Linked DNA regions of Amorphoplanes digitatis. The main gene of each other region encodes a partner of the protein of the gene in region 2 in a complex. Links are inferred from orthologs where the notes say so. Each region holds a gene or a part of one and is shown on either strand. Other genes may lie near its edges.

Region 1 (9,736 bases), 6.0 Mb from region 2 along the record:
TCACTTCTTACCTGCCTTTCCAGCCTTGCGGCGGATGACCTCGCCCTGGTACTTGACGCCCTTGCCCTTGTACGGCTCCGGCGGGCGGATCTTCCGGATGTTCGCGGCAACCTCGCCGACGAGCTGCTTGTCGATGCCGGCCACGGTGAACTGGGTCGGCTTCTCGACGGAGAAGCTGATGCCGTTCGGAGCGACCACGTTGACCGGGTGCGAGAAGCCGAGCGCGAACTCGAGGTCCTTGCCCTTCGCGGTCACGCGGTAACCCGTGCCGTTGATCTCCAGGGTCTTCTTGTAGCCCTCGGTGACGCCGATGATCATGTTGGCGACCAGGGTACGAGAGAGACCGTGCAGCTCCTTGGCGCGGCGCTCGTCGTTGGGGCGGTTCACCGACAGCTCACCGTTCTCGGCCTTCTCGACCTTGATCGGCTCGGCAACGATGTGCTGCAGTTCGCCCTTGGGGCCCTTGACCTTGATGGTCTGGCCCGTGATGGTGACGTCGACGCCGGCCGGTACCGGGATCGACTTACGTCCGATTCGCGACATGTCAGAGTCTCCGTTACCAAACGAAGGCGAGGATTTCCCCGCCAACGCTCCGCTTGCGGGCCTGCCGGTCGGTCAGCAGCCCCTGGGACGTCGAAACGATCGCGACACCCAGGCCACCGAGCACCCGCGGGAGCTCGTCGGACTTGGCGTACACCCGGAGACCGGGCTTGGACACGCGCTTGATGCCGGCGAGGCTGCGCTCGCGGTTCTGGCCGTACTTGAGCTCTACGACCAGCCGCTTGCCGACTTCGCCTTCAGCCGGGTCCTCAGCCGTCCAGGACGCGATGTAGCCCTCTGCCTTGAGGACCTCGGCGATGTTCGCCTTGATCTTCGAGAAGGGCATGGTCACCTTGTCGTGGTACGCCTGGTTGGCGTTACGCAGACGCGTGAGCATGTCTGCGATCGGGTCCGTCATCGTCATGGGTATTCGTCAACCTTTCTCGCCGGGGTTCCCAGGCATTCCGGGCCTACGGCGAAGCGGTATTGCTTGGTTACCAGGAAGCCTTCGACACGCCGGGCAGCTCACCGCGGTGGGCCATGTCCCGGACACACACCCGGCACAGACCGAACTTGCGGTAGACCGAGTGCGGACGTCCGCATTTCTGGCAGCGGGTGTACGCACGCACGGCGAACTTCGGCTTCGCGGCCGCCTTGATGATCAGCGCCTTCTTAGCCATGCTCAGTTCTCCTTGAACGGGAAGCCCAGGAGCTTGAGCAGCTGCCGGCCTTCCTCGTCGGTCGTGGCGGTGGTGACCACCGTGATGTCCATGCCCCGGGTCCGATCGATCCGGTCCTGGTCGATCTCGTGGAACACCGACTGCTCGGTCAGACCGAACGTGTAGTTGCCGTGGCCGTCGAGCTTGCGCCCGTCCAGACCGCGGAAGTCACGGATACGCGGCAGCGCGATCGACAGCAGCCGGTCCAGGAACTCCCACATCCGGTCGTTGCGAAGGGTGACCTTCGCGCCGATCGGCATGCCCTCGCGCAGCTTGAACTGCGCGATCGACTTGGTCGCACGCCGCACCAGCGGCTTCTGACCGGTGATGGTGGTCAGGTCCCGCACGGCGCCGTCGATCAGCTTGGCGTCGCGGGCAGCCTCGCCGACACCCATGTTCACGACGACCTTCACCAGGCCCGGGATCTGCATGGGGTTGCCGTACTTGTACTGCTCCTGAAGGGCGGCGATGACCTCGCCACGGTACTTCTGCTTCAGGCGGGGCAGCGTCTTGGTCTCAGTAGCGGCAGTCATCACAGGTCCTTACCGGTGCTACGCGCGATGCGAACCTTCTGGCCGCCTTCGTCGGTGCGGTACCCGACGCGGGTCGGGTTGCCCTCGGAGTCCACGATCTGCACGTTCGAGATGTGAACCGGGGCTTCCTGCGTGACGATGCCGCCGGTCTTGGAACCGCGCTGGGTCGTGCGGATGCGTTCGTGCTTCTTGATGCGGTTGACGCCCTCGACCAGGACCTTGTCCTGCCGCGGGAAGGCCGCGATGACCTTACCCTTGGCGCCCTTGTCCTTGCCGGCGATGACGACGACCGTGTCGCCCTTCTTGATCTTCACGGTCAGAGCACCTCCGGCGCCAGGCTGATGATCTTCATGAACCGCTTGTCGCGCAGCTCGCGGCCGACCGGGCCGAAGATGCGCGTACCGCGGGGGTCGCCACCGTCCTTGATGATGACGGCGGCGTTCTCGTCGAAGCGGATGTACGAGCCGTCGGGACGGCGGCGCTCCTTGGCGGTGCGAACGATGACCGCCTTGACGACGTCACCCTTCTTCACACCGGCACCCGGAATGGCGTCCTTGACCGTCGCCACGATGACGTCACCGATGCTCGCGTAACGGCGACCGGAGCCGCCCAGAACGCGGATGCACAGAATCTCCCGGGCACCCGTGTTGTCGGCGACGCGCAGTCGCGACTCCTGCTGGATCACGTCTGTCTCCTATGTCTGCCAGTTCTCCGGCAACGAGCCGAAGCTTGGCGGAACTCTGCTCCGCCGTTAGTCCGTTTCCAGGGCTGCGGCGGGGCGGTTGGACGGGCCGCCGGGCCGGCCGGGTAACCCGGCCGGCCCAGCAAACTCACTTGGCCTTTTCGAGGATCTCCACGACCCGCCACCGCTTGGTGGCGGACAGCGGGCGGGTCTCCATCAGCGAGACCCGGTCGCCAACGCCGCAGGCGTTCTGCTCGTCGTGCACCTGAAGCTTGCGGGTGCGCCGCAGAACCTTGCCGTACAGCGCATGCTTGACGCGGTCCTCGACCTCGACGATGACGGTCTTGTCCATCTTGTCGCTGACCACGAGGCCCTCGCGCACCTTGCGCTGGCTCCGCGGCTCAGCAGCTGCGTTCTCGCTCATGCTGTAGTCACCTCAGTCGGCGCGGCCGAGAGCCCCAGCTCACGCTCACGCATGATCGTGTAGATCTTCGCGATGTCCTTGCGGACGACCTGCAGACGACGGTGGTTGTCGAGCTGACCGGTCGCACCCTGGACGCGGAGATTGAACAGCTCCGCCTTGGACTCCTTGAGTCGCGTGACGAGCTCCTCTTCCGGGAGTTCACGCAGCTCGGAGGCCTTAACGCCCGCTGCCATCAGCTTTCACCCACTTCGCGCGTCACGATGCGGCACTTCATCGGGAGCTTGTGGATCGCGCGACGCATCGCTTCGCGCGCGATCGTCTCGTTCGGGAAGGACATCTCGAAGAGAATGCGTCCCGGCTTGACGTTCGCCACCCACCACTCCGGCGAGCCCTTGCCGGAACCCATGCGGGTCTCGGCGGGCTTCTTGGTCAGCGCCTGGTCCGGGAAGATCGAGATCCAGACCTTACCGCCACGCTTGATGTGGCGCGTCATGGCGATACGGGCCGACTCGATCTGCCGGTTGGTCACATACGCCGGCTCCAGGGCCTGGATACCGAACTCACCGAAGACCACCCGGTTGCCGCCCTTGGACGCGCCGTGGCGGTCCGGGTGGTGCGGCTTGCGGAAGCCCTTCGGGGGCTTACGCGGCATCAGCATGTGTCAGCCCTCCTGCTGCGTTTCGGCCGCGGCCGGAGCAACGGCGGTGTCGGTCGTGGGCGCGGCCTCCGCCGAGGCGGGGGTCACAGCCGCGGCCTGGGCGGCACGGCCGGCCTCGGTGCCACCCGCGGTCGTACCGGACGAACCGGAACGGCCACGGCGCGGACGCTCGGGGCGGTCGGCACGGTCACGGCGCGGACGCGCGGGCGCCTCGGGGGCGACCTCGCGACCCGGCACGGCGTCGCCCTTGTAGATCCAGACCTTCACACCGATGCGGCCGAAGGTCGTACGGGCCTCGAAGAAGCCGTACTCGATGTTGGCGCGCAGCGTGTGCAGCGGAACGCGACCCTCACGGTAGAACTCCGTGCGGCTCATCTCCGCGCCGCCGAGGCGGCCGGAGACCTGCACGCGGATGCCCTTGCAGACCGGGTTCTTCATCGCGGACTGCATCGCCTTGCGCATCGCCCGGCGGAAGCTGACCCGGCTGGACAGCTGCTCGGCGACGCCCTGCGCCACGAGCTGTGCGTCCGACTCCGGGCTCTTCACCTCGAGGATGTTGAGCTGCACCTGCTTGCCGGTGAGCTTCTCGAGCTCGCCGCGGATCCGGTCGGCCTCCGCACCCTTACGGCCGATGACGATGCCCGGCCGGGCGGTGTGGATGTCCACGCGGACCCGGTCACGGGTGCGCTCGATGTCGACCTTGGAGATGCCGGCGCGCTCGAGGCCCTTGGACATCATGCGGCGGATCTTGACGTCCTCGCCGATGTAGTCCTTGTAGAGCTTGTCCGCGAACCAGCGGCTCCGCCAGTCGGTGGAGATGCCGAGACGGAACCCGGTGGGGTGAACTTTCTGACCCATTACTCGGCACCCTCCGTGCTCTGCTGGGATTCGGCGGCGGGCGCCGCCTTCTTCGCAGGCGCGGCCTTCTTCGCGGCGGCCTTGCGGGCCGGAGTGGCCACCTGGACCGCCTCCACTGCCACGGTGATGTGGCAGGTGCGCTTGCGGATCCGGTACGCCCGGCCCTGCGCACGCGGCCGGAACCGCTTCAGCGTCGGACCCTCGTCGACGAACGCCTCGCTGACGAGGAGAGCGTCCGGGTCGAGCCGCTCGTTGTTCTCCGCGTTCGCAATCGCGCTCGCGAGCACCTTGTAGACCTGCTCACTCGCGGCCTGCGGTGCGAACTGCAGAACCGTGAGAGCCTCCTTCGCGGGCAGACCGCGGACGAGGTTGATCACACGGCGCGCCTTGTTCGGCGAGATGCGCACGTGGCGCGCAACCGCCCGTGCGCCCGGAAGCGCCGGAGCGTCGCCCTTGACTGGCATCGCTGTAACCCCTCTTGTTTCTTAATCCGTGGACTGCTTAGCGACGACGGCTCTTGCGGTCGTCCTTCTCGTGACCCTTGAACGTGCGGGTCAGAGCGAACTCGCCGAGCTTGTGCCCGACCATGGCCTCGGTGATGAACACCGGGACGTGCTTGCGCCCGTCGTGCACGGCGATCGTGTGCCCGAGCATGTCGGGAATGATCGTCGAGCGTCGCGACCAGGTCTTGATGACGTTCTTCGAGTTCTTCTCGTTCTGGACTTCCACCTTCTTGATGAGGTGGTCGTCGACGAACGGGCCCTTCTTCAGGCTGCGAGGCATCTTTTAACTCCCGTTACCCGCGCTTGCGGGTGGCGTAGCGGCGGCGAACGATCATGCGGTCGCTCTCCTGGCCCTTGCGGCGGGTACGGCCCTCCGGCTTACCGGCGGGGTTGACCGGGTGGCGACCACCTGAGGTCTTACCCTCACCACCACCGTGCGGGTGGTCGACCGGGTTCATGGCGACACCACGGACGGTCGGGCGCTTGCCCTTCCATCGCATGCGGCCGGCCTTGCCCCAGTTGATGTTCGACTGCTCGGCGTTGCCGATCTCGCCGACCGTCGCGCGGCAGCGGATGTCGACGCGGCGAATCTCACCGGAGGGCATACGCAGCGTGGCGTACACACCCTCACGGCCGAGCAGCTGGATGCCAACGCCGGCCGAACGGGCCAGCTTGGCGCCACCGCCGGGACGAAGCTCCACACCGTGGACCGTCGTACCGACCGGGATGTTGCGCAGGGGCAGGTTGTTGCCCGGCTTGATGTCCGCGCCGACACCCGACTCGACCCGGTCGCCCTGCTTGAGGTCCTTCGGCGCGAGGATGTAGCGCTTCTCGCCGTCGGCGTAGTGCAGCAGTGCGATGCGGGACGTGCGGTTGGGGTCGTACTCGATGTGAGCGACCTTGGCCGGCACGCCGTCCTTGTCGTTGCGCTTGAAGTCGATCAGCCGGTACTGCCGCTTGTGACCGCCGCCCTGGTGCCGCGTGGTGATGCGACCGTGGACGTTGCGGCCACCCTTCTTGGGCAGCGGGGCCAGCAGAGACTTCTCCGGCGTCGACCGGGTGATCTCGGCGAAGTCGGCGACGCTGGAGCCACGACGGCCCGGCGTGGTCGGCTTGTACTTACGGATAGCCATGATTTACAACCCCTTAGCTGACCGGGCCGCCGAAGGCCTCGATACGGTCACCGTCAGCCAGCTTCACCATCGCGCGCTTGGTCGCCTTGCGCTGACCGAACCCGGTCTTGGTGCGCTTGCGCTTGCCCTCGCGGTTCGCGGTGTTCACCGTCAGCACGCGGACGTCGAAGATCTGCTGGATCGCGATCTTGATCTGAGTCTTGTTGGCGTCCGGGTGAACCAGGAACGTGTACCAGTTCTGGTCGAGAACGCTGTAGCTCTTCTCGGAGACCACGGGCGCGACGATGATGTCGCGCGGGTCGGCGATCGTGCTCACTTGTCCCCCTCCTCGGCGGCTTCGGCCGGAACGCCCAGGAACTCGTCGAGGGCTTCCTTGGTGAAGACGACCTCGTCGGCGACCAGGACGTCGTACGTGTTGAGCTGGCCGGCCTCGATGAGGTGGACGGTCGGCTCGTTCCGCAGCGAGATCCAGTTCAGCTCGTCGTGGCTGCTCAGGACGACCAGAACCTTGTTCGATTCGGTCGCCTTGCGCAGCGTGGCGATCGCGGCCTTCGTCGACGGCTTCTCGCCGGCGATGAAGCCCTCGACCACGTGCACCAGGCCGTCGCGTGCCCGGTCAGAGAGGGCGCCACGCAGGGCGGCGGCCTTCATCTTCTTCGGGGTCCGCTGGCTGTAGTCGCGCGGCACGGGTCCGTGCACGACGCCACCGCCGGTGAACTGCGGCGCGCGGATCGAGCCCTGACGGGCGCGACCGGTGCCCTTCTGCTTGTAAGGCTTCTTGCCGCCGCCGGCGACCTCGCCACGGGTCTTCGCCTTGTGCGTACCCTGACGGGCCGCAGCGAGCTGCGCCACGACGACCTGGTGCATCAGCGGGATGTTCGCCTGCACGTCGAAGATGTCGCCGGGCAGCTCGACCGAGCCGGCCTTCGTGCCCTCGGTGTTGATCACGTCAACCGAGCTCACTTGGCACCACCCTTCTTCTTCGCCGCCGTACGGACGAGGATCAGCGCGCCCTTGGGGCCGGGAACGGCACCCTTGACGAGCAGCAGGTTGTTCTCCACGTCGACCGCCTGCACCGTGAGGTTCTGCACGGTGAAGCGCTTGTTGCCCATGCGACCGGCCATCCGGGTACCCCGGAAGACGCGGCCGGGCGTCGCGCAGGCGCCGATGGAGCCGGGCGAACGGTGCTTACGCTCCACACCGTGGCTCGACTTGAGGCCGTGGAAACCGTGCCGCTTCATGACACCGGCGTAGCCCTTGCCCTTGGTCTTACCGGTGACGTCGATCGGCGTACCGACCGCGAACGCCTCAACGGTGACCTCCTGGCCGAGCTCGTACTCGGTGGCGTCGCTGGTGCGCAGCTCCACGATGTGGCGCCGCGGCGACACACCCGCCTTCGCGTAGTGGCCGCCCTCCGGCTTGTTGACCTTCCGCGGGTCGATGGCGCCGTACGCCAACTGAACCGCGGTATAGCCGTCAGTCTCGGGGGTGCGGACCTGGGTCACGACGCACGGGCCGGCCTGCACCACGGTTACCGGGACGACCTTGTTGTTGTCCCAGACCTGGGTCATGCCGAGCTTGGCGCCCAGGATGCCCTTCACTTGCCTGTCCATTGTCCGGATCCCTACAGCTTGATCTCGATGTCGACGCCAGCCGGAAGGTCGAGGCGCATCAGCGAGTCGACCGTCTTCGGAGTCGGGTCGATGATGTCGATCAGACGCTTGTGCGTGCGCATCTCGAAGTGCTCGCGCGAGTCCTTGTACTTGTGCGGCGAACGGATCACGCAGAAACGGTTGATCTCCGTGGGCAGCGGCACCGGGCCAGCAACCTGCGCACCGGTACGCGTAACCGTCTCGACGATCTTGCGCGCCGAGGAGTCGACGACCTCGTGGTCATAGGCCTTGAGCCGGATGCGGATCTTCTGTCCCGCCATGGTGGCTTCTGTTTCCTTCTCTCGATGCCGCTACGTGCGAAAGCTGTGGCCCTCGCATGCCCGCAGGACCGTTGGTCCTGCGATGTCCGACCCCCGCGGTCGGGCGTGTCGCGCTGGTGAACCAGGCTCCGCCCCAAGAATCTGGAGCGATCATGCCCGCAAGGAATTCTCCAGGGAGTCTTCCTTGATCCGTCGGGATCGGGGATGCCGGCGGCTACGAACAACCACGCCGGACACCCGGCGAGGGTGGCTGACCGCCCTCTCTCGAAAGCGAGAGCAGCCAACCACCCTGCGCGGACGCAACCTGACTAGTATGCCGCATCGATCGCGGCATTGCTAATCGGGGTGCTTACTCAGACGTTGATCTTCGTGACCGTGCCGGCGCCGACGGTGCGGCCACCCTCACGGATCGCGAACTTCAGGCCCTGCTCCATGGCGATCGGCTGGATCAGCTTGACCGACATGCTGGTGGAGTCGCCCGGCATGACCATCTCGGTGCCCTCGGGCAGCGTGACGACGCCGGTGACGTCCGTGGTGCGGAAGTAGAACTGCGGGCGGTAGTTCTGGAAGAACGGGGTGTGCCGGCCGCCCTCTTCCTTCGAGAGGATGTAGACCTGGCCCTCGAACTCCGTGTGCGGGGTGCTGGTGCCGGGCTTCACGACGACCATGCCGCGCTCGACGTCCTCGCGCTTGATGCCACGCAGCAGCAGACCGACGTTCTCGCCCGCGCGGGCCTCGTCGAGCAGCTTGCGGAACATCTCGATGCCGGTGCAAACGGTCTTGGTCGACTTCTCGCGGATACCCACGATCTCGACCTCCTCGTTCGGCTTGAGGATGCCGCGCTCGGCGCGACCCGTGACAACGGTGCCGCGGCCGGTGATCGTGAACACGTCCTCGATCGGCATGAGGAACGGCTTCTCGGTCTCACGCTCGGGCTGCGGAATCGCGGTGTCGACCGCGTTCATCAGCTCCATGAGCTTGCCGCTCCACTCCTCGTCGCCCTCGAGCGCCTTGAGTGCCGAGACGCGCACGACCGGCAGGTCGTCGCCCGGGAACTCGTAGGTGCTGAGCAGCTCGCGGACCTCGAGCTCGACGAGCTCCAGGAGCTCCTCGTCCTCGACCATGTCGCTCTTGTTCAGGGCGACAACGATGTACGGAACGCCGACCTGGCGGGCCAGGAGCACGTGCTCCTTGGTCTGCGGCATCGGGCCGTCGGTCGCGGCGACCACCAGGATCGCGCCGTCCATCTGGGCGGCACCGGTGATCATGTTCTTGATGTAGTCGGCGTGGCCGGGGCAGTCCACGTGCGCGTAGTGCCGCGACGCGGTCTGGTACTCGACGTGCGCGATCGAGATCGTGATGCCGCGGGCCTTCTCCTCCGGCGCCTTGTCGATCTCGTCGAACGGCGTGTAGGGGTTCAGGTCCGGGTACTGGTCGTGCAGGACCTTCGTGATTGCCGCAGTCAGCGTCGTCTTACCGTGGTCGATGTGACCAATGGTGCCGATGTTGACGTGCGGCTTAGTCCGCTCGAACTTCGCCTTCGCCACTGGTGTCCTCCTGTGGACTGTGTCTTTTCTTCTCGCCCGGCACGCCGATAAGGCGCTCAGGACTCTGTCGACTGCTCGTGCACGTGCGGTCCTCGACGGACCGCACGTGCCTCAACGCGTCAGGCGCCGGTGGCCTTAGCGATGATCTCCTTCGCGACGCTCTGAGGAACCTCGGCGTAGGAGTCGAACTGCATGCTGTAGCTCGC
Region 2 (9,655 bases):
CGGCTCGGCACCCGCCAGGTCGACGTATACGGCGTCACCTCGTACGCGGATCTGGTGGCGACCTGCGAGGTGGAGGGCAAGTCGCTCGGCCTCGACGTCGAGGTCCGGCAGACCGACGCCGAGCACGAGATGCTGGCCTGGCTGCACGCCGCCGCCGACGAGCAGGCACCGGTGGTGCTCAACCCGGGCGCCTGGTCCCACTACTCGTACGCGGTCCGGGACGCCTGCGCGATCCTGCGCGCGCCCCTGGTCGAGGTGCACATCTCCAACATCCACGCCCGCGAGGAGTTCCGGCACCACTCGGTGATCTCGGCGGTGGCGACGGGCGTCATCGCCGGCCTCGGGGTGGACGGCTACCGGCTGGCGCTGCGGCACATCGCGGGACGTGCTTGACCCGATTCGCCGGTTCATGACCCACGCCGGTAAACTCGCTCGGTCACCTTCACGCTCTTTAGACCAAGGCAGGACATGGCTTCCACCAACGACCTGAAGAACGGCCTGGTGCTCAACCTCGAGGGCGACCTGTGGGCCGTCGTCGAGTTCCAGCACGTCAAGCCGGGCAAGGGTGGGGCGTTCGTGCGCACCACGCTCAAGAACGTCCTTTCCGGCAAGGTCGTGGACAAGACGTTCAACGCCGGCACCAAGGTCGAGACCGCGACCGTGGACAAGCGCACCATGCAGTACCTCTACCAGGACGGCGACGACTTCGTCTTCATGGACCTGGACACCTTCGAGCAGATCCACGTGCCCGGCGGCACCGTCGGCGAGAACGCCAACTACCTGCTCCCCGAGGCCGAGGCCACGGTGGCGACGCACGAGGGCGTTCCGCTCTACATCGAGCTGCCGACCAGCGTCTTCCTCGAGGTGACCTACACCGAGCCGGGCCTGCAGGGCGACCGCTCCACCGGCGGCACCAAGCCGGCAACGGTCGAGACCGGCGCGACGGTCAACGTCCCGCTCTTCATCACCACCGGCGAGAAGATCAAGGTCGACACCCGCGACGGCCGTTACCTCGGCCGTAGCTGATGGCGGAGGGCCCCAAAACCCAGATGCCGGCGCGCCGCAAGGCGCGCAAACGGGCGCTGGACGTCCTCTACGAGGCGGACCTCCGTGACCTGCCGCCGGTCCAGGTCCTGACGACCTACCTGGACCGCATCGCCAAGCCCCGCCCGGACCACCTGGACTACACGGTCAGCCTGGTCGAGGGCGTGGCGAAGAACCTCGACCGCATCGACGAGCTGATCGCGAGCTACGCGGAGGGCTGGACCATCGACCGCATGCCGGTCGTGGACCGGAACCTGGCGCGGATCGCGGTCTACGAACTGCTCTACGTCGGCGAGATCGACGACCCCGTCGCGATCTCCGAGGCGGTCGAGTTGGCGAAGCAGATGTCCACGGACGACAGTCCGCGATTCCTGAATGGCATCCTGGGCAGAATCGCGGAATTCGCCACGCGATAGGCCCTTCCGCCGATCCTGCGGAATTGCCGGCCCGGTCGGGCCGGTCCCCGCGGGTCCCGCCGAGTGCGGGGTTCGCGGGGCGGTGACTGTGCGTTGACCTCGCGCTTTGTAGTCGTCGCGGTCCCGCGGGAGTGTTGCGCTTCGTAGTTGACCGGGCCGCCGGGCGGCGCAATCCGATCATTCTCGGGCCGCGCCCCGACGGGCACAAAAAAGGGGGCCTGGCGGGGCCCCCTTTTCGCTATCGCGTGATCAGGATGCGAAGAACGCCCGCGGGTCGGCGACGAGCACGCCCTGCTCGGTCAGGCGCTCGATGAGGCCGGACGGCGAGATGTCGTACACGATGGCGAGGGCGCGCAGGTCATCCGCGCGGATCGACAGCACGCGACCGTTGTAGTCACCGCGCTGCTGCTGTATGGCCCGGGCGTAGCGCGCGACGTAGGCCAGGTCCTCACCGGCGGCGTCGTACAGCTTCTCCAGGTCCAGGACGATCTTGTTGGTGGCCTCGAGCCGGACACCGCTGCCGTCAGGCAGCAACTCCGAAACGGGGACCCGGTAGAAGTCCGCCAGTTCGGCGAGGCGGGAAACGGTGACGGCGCGATCGCCACGCTCGTACGAGCCCACCACGACGGCCTTCCACCGGCCGTTCGACTTCTCTTCCACACCCTGCAGGGAAAGGCCCTGCTGCTGGCGGATGGAGCGCAGGCGGGCGCCCAACGACTTGGCGTACTCAGACGGCATTCGGACACTCCCAGTACTGTGCTGGCCCGGAGGGTTCTTCCTCGGATCGCTACGCTGCGTGACGGTACGGAGTTTGCGACCCCTGGTCAAGTGTCGGTTACCGATGAGTCGCCGAGCCGGTGCGCGAGTTGTCCGTATTCGACCCGTCTGGTCCGAGGGTTGGCCACGTCACCATGGTCATCCGAACTCGCACTGATAACGTTGCGTCAGCCATCGGGCCGTCCCTGCCGGGGCGCCCGACCGACATCCTTTAACGACCCGTCCTGTGAGGCGGGGAAGGAGGTCCGCCGTGGCACATCCACGCGCCGACACCGCGGCCCAGCAGGGCGCCGCGAAGATCATCATTTCCGGGTCGGACCTGCAACGGGTCGTCGACCGGATCGCGCACCAGATTCTCGAGAAGACCTCCGGCGCGACCGGCACGGTACTTCTCGGCATACCGACCCGCGGCGTGCCGCTGGCCCGCCGCCTGGCCGCCCGGATACACGCCTTCGAGGGCATCGACGTGCCGGTCGGCTCCCTCGACATCACGCTCTACCGCGACGACCTGCGGCTGCACGCCACCCGCGCGCTCGGCAAGACCGAGATACCGGGCGGCGGCCTGGACGGCCGCCGGGTGATCCTGGTCGACGACGTGCTCTTCTCCGGCCGTACGGTGCGGGCCGCCCTCGACGCGCTCGGCGACGTCGGCCGGCCCAGCTCCGTGCAGCTCGCCGTGCTCGTCGACCGCGGCCACCGGGAGCTGCCGATCCGCGCCGACTACGTCGGCAAGAACATTCCGACCGCGCTGACCGAGAGCGTGCGCGTCTCGCTCTCCGAGACCGACGAGGGCGTTGACGAGGTCAAGCTCTTCTCCGGATCCGAGGTTTCCCGATGATCAAGCATCTGCGCTCGGCCGCCGACCTCGACGCCGAGACCGCCACCCTGATCCTCGACACCGCCGGCGAGATGGCCGCCCTGGCCGGCCGCGAGGTCAAGAAGCTGCCGACCCTGCGCGGCCGCACCGTCGTCAACCTCTTCTACGAGGACTCCACGCGTACCCGGATCTCCTTCGAGGCCGCGGCCAAGCGCCTCTCCGCGGACGTCATCAACTTCTCCGCCAAGGGTTCGAGCGTCTCCAAGGGCGAGAGCCTCAAGGACACCGCGCTGACCCTCCAGGCGATGGGCGCCGACGCGGTCGTCATCCGGCACCCGGCCAGCGGCGCGCCGCACCGGCTGGCCTCCTGGGTGGACGGCTCGGTGATCAACGCCGGCGACGGCACGCACGAGCACCCGACGCAGGCGCTGCTGGACGCGTACACGATGCGGTCGCGGCTCGGCACGCTCGCGGGACTCAACGTCGCCATCGTCGGCGACGTGCTGCACAGCCGGGTGGCCCGCTCCAACGTCCTGCTGCTCACCACGCTGGGCGCCAGCATCACCCTGGTCGGGCCGCCGACGCTGATCCCGGTGGACATCGCCGCGGCGCTGTCGCCCGCGACGAAGGTGTCGTACGACCTCGACAGCGTCCTGCCCGGCGCGGACGTCGTGATGATGCTGCGGGTGCAGACCGAGCGGATGCAGGACTCCTTCTTCCCCTCCGCCCGGGAGTACTCGCGCCGCTACGGGCTCGACGTCGCACGCATGCGCAAGCTGCCGGAGCATGCCATCGTCATGCATCCCGGCCCGATGAACCGGGGCATGGAGATCGCACCCGAGGTGGCGGACTCGACCCGCTCCACGATCGTCGAACAGGTCGCCAACGGCGTCAGCGCCCGGATGGCGGTTCTCTACCTGCTACTCGGAGGCAAGGCATGACCGCGTACCTGATCAAGGGTGTCCGTCTTCTCGGCGGTGACCCGGCCGATCTGCTGATCGCCGACGGGGTGATCGCCGAGGGGCCCGCCGACGGCGCCGAGGTGATCGACGCCGAGGGCCTCGTCGCGCTCCCCGGCCTCGTCGACCTGCACACCCACCTGCGCGAGCCCGGCCGCGAGGACGCCGAGACCGTCGAGACCGGCTCGCGCGCCGCCGCGCTCGGCGGCTACACGGCGGTCTTCGCGATGGCCAACACGTCGCCCGTCGCCGACACCGCCGGCGTGGTCGAGCAGGTCTGGCGCCTCGGCCGCGAGGCCGGCCTGGTCGACGTGCAGCCGATCGGCGCCGTCACCGTCGGGCTGGCCGGCAAGCAGCTCGCCGAGCTCGGCGCGATGGCCACCTCGGCGGCGAACGTGCGTATCTTCTCCGACGACGGGTTCTGCGTCGCCGACCCGCGCCTGATGCGCCGCGCCCTGGAGTACGTCAAGGCGTTCGACGGCATCATCGCCCAGCACGCCGAGGAGCCGCGGCTCACCGAGGGCGCGCAGATGCACGAGGGCGAGGTCTCCACCCGGCTCGGCCTGACCGGCTGGCCCGCGGTCGCCGAGGAGGCGATCATCGCCCGCGACGTGCTCCTGGCGGAGCACGTCGGCAGCCGCCTGCACGTCTGCCACGTCTCCACCGCCGGCTCGGTCGAGGTGCTGCGCCAGGCCAAGGCCCGCGGCGTACGGGTGACGGCCGAGGTCACGCCGCACCACCTGCTGCTCACCGACGAGCTGGCCGCCAGCTACGACCCGGTCTACAAGGTCAACCCGCCGCTGCGCACCGCCTCCGACGTGCGGGCGCTGCGCCAGGCGCTGGTCGACGGCGTGATCGACATCGTGGCCACCGACCACGCGCCGCACGCCGTCGAGGACAAGGAGTGCGAGTGGGCCTACGCCCGCCCGGGCATGGTCGGCCTGGAGACGGCCCTGCCCGTCGTGCTCTCCGTGCTGGGTGAGCAGTGGGACCTCATCGCCGAGCGGATGTCCCGCGCACCGGCCCGCATCGCCGGGCTGGCCGGGCACGGCACCGATCTCACGGTCGGCTCGCCGGCCAACCTGACGCTGGTGGACCCGTCCGCCCGGCGGGTCGTCGACCCGTCCGGCCTGGCGAGCCGCAGCCGCAACACACCGTACGCGGGCACCACCCTGCCGGGTCGCATCGTCGCGACCTTCCTCCGGGGAGAGCCGACAGTCCTCGACGGGAAGGCCGTCAAGTGAAACCAGCGATTCTTGTGCTCGAAGACGGGCGCACATTCCGTGGCACCTCCTACGGCGCGGAGGGGGAGACCTTCGGTGAGGCGGTCTTCACCACCGGCATGACCGGCTATCAGGAGACGCTGACCGACCCGTCGTACCACCGGCAGGTCGTGGTGCAGACCGCGCCGCAGATCGGCAACACCGGCGTCAACGCCGAGGACGACGAGTCCGACCGCATCTGGGTCGCCGGCTACGTGGTCCGCGACCCGGCCCGGCGGCCCTCGAACTGGCGCGCGACCGGCGACCTCGGCGAGCGGCTGGCGGCCGAGGGTGTCGTCGGGATCAGCGGCATCGACACCCGAGCGCTGACCCGGCACCTGCGCGAGCGCGGCGCGATGCGGGTCGGCGTCTCGACGGTCGACCTCGACCCGGCCTCGCTCACGGCGCGCGTGCTGACCCAGCCGCAGATGGCCGGCGCCGACCTCTCCGCCGAGGTGACCACGGCGCGGCGCTACACCGTCGAGGCGGTCGGCGAGCGGCGCTACACCGTCGCCGCCCTTGACCTGGGCATCAAGCGCAACGTCTCGCGGCGCCTCGCCGAGCGCGGCGTCACCACGCACGTCTTCCCGGCGTCGTCCACCATCGAGGACCTGCTCGCGGTCGAGCCCGACGCGGTGTTCCTGTCGCCCGGCCCGGGCGACCCGGCGACCGCCGACGGGCCGGTCGCCCTCGCCCGGGAGGTGCTGCGCCGCCGGATGCCGCTGTTCGGCATCTGCTTCGGCAGCCAGATCCTGGGCCGGGCGCTCGGCTTCGGCACCTACAAGCTGGGGTACGGCCACCGCGGCATCAACCAGCCGGTGCTCGACCGGACCACCGGCAAGGTCGAGGTGACCTCGCACAACCACGGCTTCGCGGTCGACGCGCCGCTCGACACGATCATCGACACGGAGTTCGGCCGGGTCGAGGTCTCGCACGTCTGCCTCAACGACAACGTGGTCGAAGGGCTGCGGGCACTGGATGTGCCCGCGTTCACGGTCCAGTACCACCCCGAGGCGGCCGCGGGCCCGCATGACGCGGACTACCTGTTCGACCGCTTCGTGGAGCTTGTCGAGAGGGTGGATGCCTGATGCCGAAGCGCACTGATCTCCAGCATGTGATGGTGATCGGCTCCGGCCCGATCGTCATCGGCCAGGCCTGCGAGTTCGACTACTCCGGCACCCAGGCGTGCCGGGTGCTGCGCGCCGAGGGGCTGCGCGTCTCGCTCGTCAACTCCAACCCGGCGACGATCATGACCGACCCGGAGTTCGCCGACGCGACCTACGTCGAGCCGATCACCCCGGAGTTCGTCGAGCTGGTCATCGCCCGGGAACGCCCCGACGCGATCCTGGCGACCCTCGGCGGGCAGACCGCGCTGAACACGGCGGTCGCCCTGCACGAGAACGGCGTCCTGGACAAGTACGGCGTCGAGCTGATCGGCGCCAACATCGACGCCATCCGCAAGGGCGAGGACCGCCAGCTCTTCAAGGACATCGTCGCCCGGGCCGGCGGCGAGACGCCGCGCTCGCGGGTCTGCCACTCGATGGACGACGTGCACGCGACCGTCGCCGAGCTCGGCCTGCCGGTCGTCATCCGCCCGTCGTTCACCATGGGCGGCCTCGGCTCCGGTATGGCGCACAACACCGAGGACCTGGAGCGCATCGCCGGCTCCGGCCTGGCCGCCTCGCCGGTGCACGAGGTGCTCATCGAGGAGAGCGTGCTCGGCTGGAAGGAGTACGAGCTCGAGCTGATGCGCGACAAGCACGACAACGTCGTGGTCGTCTGCTCGATCGAGAACGTCGACCCGATGGGCGTGCACACCGGCGACAGCGTCACCGTCGCGCCCGCGATGACCCTGACCGACCGCGAGTACCAGAGGCTGCGCGACCTCGGCATCGCCGTGCTGCGCGAGGTCGGCGTCGACACCGGCGGCTGCAACATCCAGTTCGCGATCAACCCGCGCGACGGCCGGCTGGTCGTCATCGAGATGAACCCGCGGGTGTCGCGCTCCTCGGCGCTGGCGTCGAAGGCCACCGGCTTCCCGATCGCGAAGATCGCCGCGAAGCTCGCCATCGGTTACACCCTGGACGAGATCCCGAACGACATCACGCTCAAGACGCCTGCCGCGTTCGAGCCGGCGCTGGACTACGTGGTCGTGAAGATCCCGCGGTTCGCGTTCGAGAAGTTCCCCGGCGCCGACCCCGAGCTGACCACCACGATGAAGTCGGTCGGCGAGGCGATGAGCCTGGGCCGCAACTTCGCCGAGGCGCTCAACAAGGCGATGCGCTCGATGGAGACCAAGGCGGCCGGGTTCTGGACGTCGCCGACGTTCGACAGCGCGGACGAGGCGCTCGAGGCGATGCGCATCCCGCACGACGGGCGGCTGTACACCGTCGAGGCGGCGCTGCGCCTCGGCGCGAGCGTCGAGCAGGTGCACGAGGCCAGCGGCGGCATCGACCCGTGGTTCCTGGACGAGATCGCGGCGCTGGTCGAGCTGCGCGAGCGGATCCTGGACGCGCCGGTGCTCGACGAGGCGCTGCTGCGGCTCGCCAAGCGCTCCGGGCTCTCCGACCGCCAGCTCGCGGCGCTGCGCCCCGAGCTGGCCGGCGAGGACGGCGTGCGGACCCTGCGGCACCGCCTCGGCGTGCGGCCGGTCTACAAGACCGTCGACACCTGCGCGGCCGAGTTCGCCGCGAACACGCCGTACCACTACTCCACGTACGACGAGGAGACCGAGGTCGCGGCCTCGGACCGGCCCAAGGTGCTGATCCTGGGCTCCGGCCCGAACCGGATCGGCCAGGGCATCGAGTTCGACTACTCGTGCGTGCACGCGGTCATGGCGCTGCGCGAGGTCGACTTCGAGACCGTCATGGTCAACTGCAACCCCGAGACGGTCTCCACCGACTACGACACCGCCGACCGGCTCTACTTCGAGCCGCTCACCTTCGAGGACGTCCTCGAGGTGTTCCACGCCGAGGACTCGTCCGGCAAGGCCGCCGGCGGCCCGGGCGTGGTCGGCGTCATCGTCCAGCTCGGCGGCCAGACCCCGCTCGGGCTGGCCAAGCGGCTCAAGGCCGCCGGCGTGCCGATCGTCGGCACCTCGCCGGAGTCGATCGACCTGGCCGAGGACCGCGGCGCGTTCGGCTCGGTGCTGGCCAAGGCCGGCCTGCGCGCGCCCGCGCACGGCACGGCAACCTCGTTCGAGGAGGCCAAGGCCATCGCCGACGAGATCGGGTACCCGGTGCTGGTCCGGCCCTCCTACGTGCTCGGCGGCCGGGGCATGGAGATCGTGTACGACGAGCCGACGCTCGCCGACTACATCGCCCGGGCCACCGAGATCTCGCCGGACCACCCGGTGCTCGTCGACTGCTTCCTGGACGACGCGATCGAGATCGACGTCGACGCGCTCTGCGACGCCACCGGCGAGGTCTACCTCGGCGGCGTGATGGAGCACATCGAGGAGGCCGGCATCCACTCCGGCGACTCGTCCTGCTCGCTGCCGCCGGTCACCCTCGCGGGCTCGCACCTGGCCGAGGTGCGCCGCTACACCGAGGCGATCGCCCGCGGCGTCGGCGTCCGCGGCCTGCTCAACGTCCAGTACGCGCTCAAGGACGACTCCCTGTACGTCCTGGAGGCCAACCCGCGGGCGTCGCGGACCGTGCCGTTCGTCTCCAAGGCCACGGCGGTCCCGCTGGCCAAGGCGGCCGCCCGGATCATGCTCGGCGCCACCATCGCGGAGCTGCGCGCCGAGGGCATGCTGCTGCGCAGCCGCGACGGCGGCGAGACACCGGCGAACGCGCCGATCGCGGTCAAGGAGGCGGTGCTGCCGTTCAAGCGGTTCCGCACCCCGGCCGGCAAGGGCGTCGACAGCCTGCTCGGCCCCGAGATGAAGTCGACGGGCGAGGTCATGGGCATCGACCCGGCCTTCGGCCCGGCGTTCGCCAAGTCGCAGGCGGCCGCGTACGGCTCGCTGCCGACCAGCGGCAAGATCTTCGTCTCGGTGGCCAACCGCGACAAGCGCTCGATGATCTTCCCGGTCAAGCGCCTCGCCGACCTGGGCTTCACGATCGTCACCACCGCCGGCACCGGCGAGGTGCTGCGCCGGCACGGCATCGAGTGCGAGATCGTCCCCAAGCACTTCGAGAGCCCGGGCCGCAACGCGGTGGCGCTCATCGGCACCGGCGAGATCGCCCTGATCATCAACACGCCGCAGGGCTCGGGCGCGAGCGCCCGCTCCGACGGGTACGAGATCCGCAGCGCCGCCGTCATCCACGACATCCCGAGCATCACCACGGTGCCGGGCGCGGCCGCGGCGGTGATGGGCATCGAGGCACTGATGCGCGGCGACATGACGGTCCGCCCGCTCCAGGAGCTGCACGCGAT

The links.
Region 1: the proteins of nusB (region 2) and rpsJ are in contact, whole or in part, in a solved structure (PDB 3D3B), measured with the Escherichia coli proteins. The link is inferred for Amorphoplanes digitatis from one-to-one orthologs.

What each region holds. Positions count from the first base shown.
Region 1 is NZ_JACHNH010000001.1:8,020,767-8,030,502, forward strand. What follows is about bases 6,330-9,164. They hold rpsJ (30S ribosomal protein S10), read right to left. Parts: upstream 7,984-9,164; coding sequence 7,675-7,983; downstream 6,330-7,674. Other genes in these bases: rplW (50S ribosomal protein L23), read right to left, coding at 6,330-6,366; rplD (50S ribosomal protein L4), read right to left, coding at 6,363-7,013; rplC (50S ribosomal protein L3), read right to left, coding at 7,010-7,663; tuf (elongation factor Tu), read right to left, coding at 8,337-9,164. Outside these bases: rplR (50S ribosomal protein L18), read right to left, coding at 1-4; rplF (50S ribosomal protein L6), read right to left, coding at 1-543; rpsH (30S ribosomal protein S8), read right to left, coding at 557-964; BJ971_RS35415 (type Z 30S ribosomal protein S14), read right to left, coding at 1,035-1,220; rplE (50S ribosomal protein L5), read right to left, coding at 1,223-1,792; rplX (50S ribosomal protein L24), read right to left, coding at 1,792-2,112; rplN (50S ribosomal protein L14), read right to left, coding at 2,109-2,477; rpsQ (30S ribosomal protein S17), read right to left, coding at 2,623-2,898; rpmC (50S ribosomal protein L29), read right to left, coding at 2,895-3,131; rplP (50S ribosomal protein L16), read right to left, coding at 3,131-3,556; rpsC (30S ribosomal protein S3), read right to left, coding at 3,560-4,414; rplV (50S ribosomal protein L22), read right to left, coding at 4,414-4,878; rpsS (30S ribosomal protein S19), read right to left, coding at 4,916-5,197; rplB (50S ribosomal protein L2), read right to left, coding at 5,211-6,050; more of rplW, read right to left, coding at 6,064-6,329; more of tuf, read right to left, coding at 9,165-9,530; fusA (elongation factor G), read right to left, coding at 9,650-9,736. UniProt on the Escherichia coli protein: Involved in the binding of tRNA to the ribosomes. Part of the processive rRNA transcription and antitermination complex (rrnTAC). The complex forms an RNA-chaperone ring around the RNA exit tunnel of RNA polymerase (RNAP).
Region 2 is NZ_JACHNH010000001.1:2,007,093-2,016,747, forward strand. Bases 1-2,754 are described here. They hold nusB (transcription antitermination factor NusB), read left to right. Parts: upstream 1-1,049; coding sequence 1,050-1,460; downstream 1,461-2,754. Other genes in these bases: aroQ (type II 3-dehydroquinate dehydratase), read left to right, coding at 1-393; efp (elongation factor P), read left to right, coding at 469-1,026; bldD (transcriptional regulator BldD), read right to left, coding at 1,710-2,198; pyrR (bifunctional pyr operon transcriptional regulator/uracil phosphoribosyltransferase PyrR), read left to right, coding at 2,488-2,754. Also shown: more of pyrR, read left to right, coding at 2,755-3,075; BJ971_RS09125 (aspartate carbamoyltransferase catalytic subunit), read left to right, coding at 3,072-3,995; BJ971_RS09130 (dihydroorotase), read left to right, coding at 3,992-5,257; carA (glutamine-hydrolyzing carbamoyl-phosphate synthase small subunit), read left to right, coding at 5,254-6,363; carB (carbamoyl-phosphate synthase large subunit), read left to right, coding at 6,363-9,655. UniProt on the Escherichia coli protein: Part of the processive rRNA transcription and antitermination complex (rrnTAC). The complex forms an RNA-chaperone ring around the RNA exit tunnel of RNA polymerase (RNAP).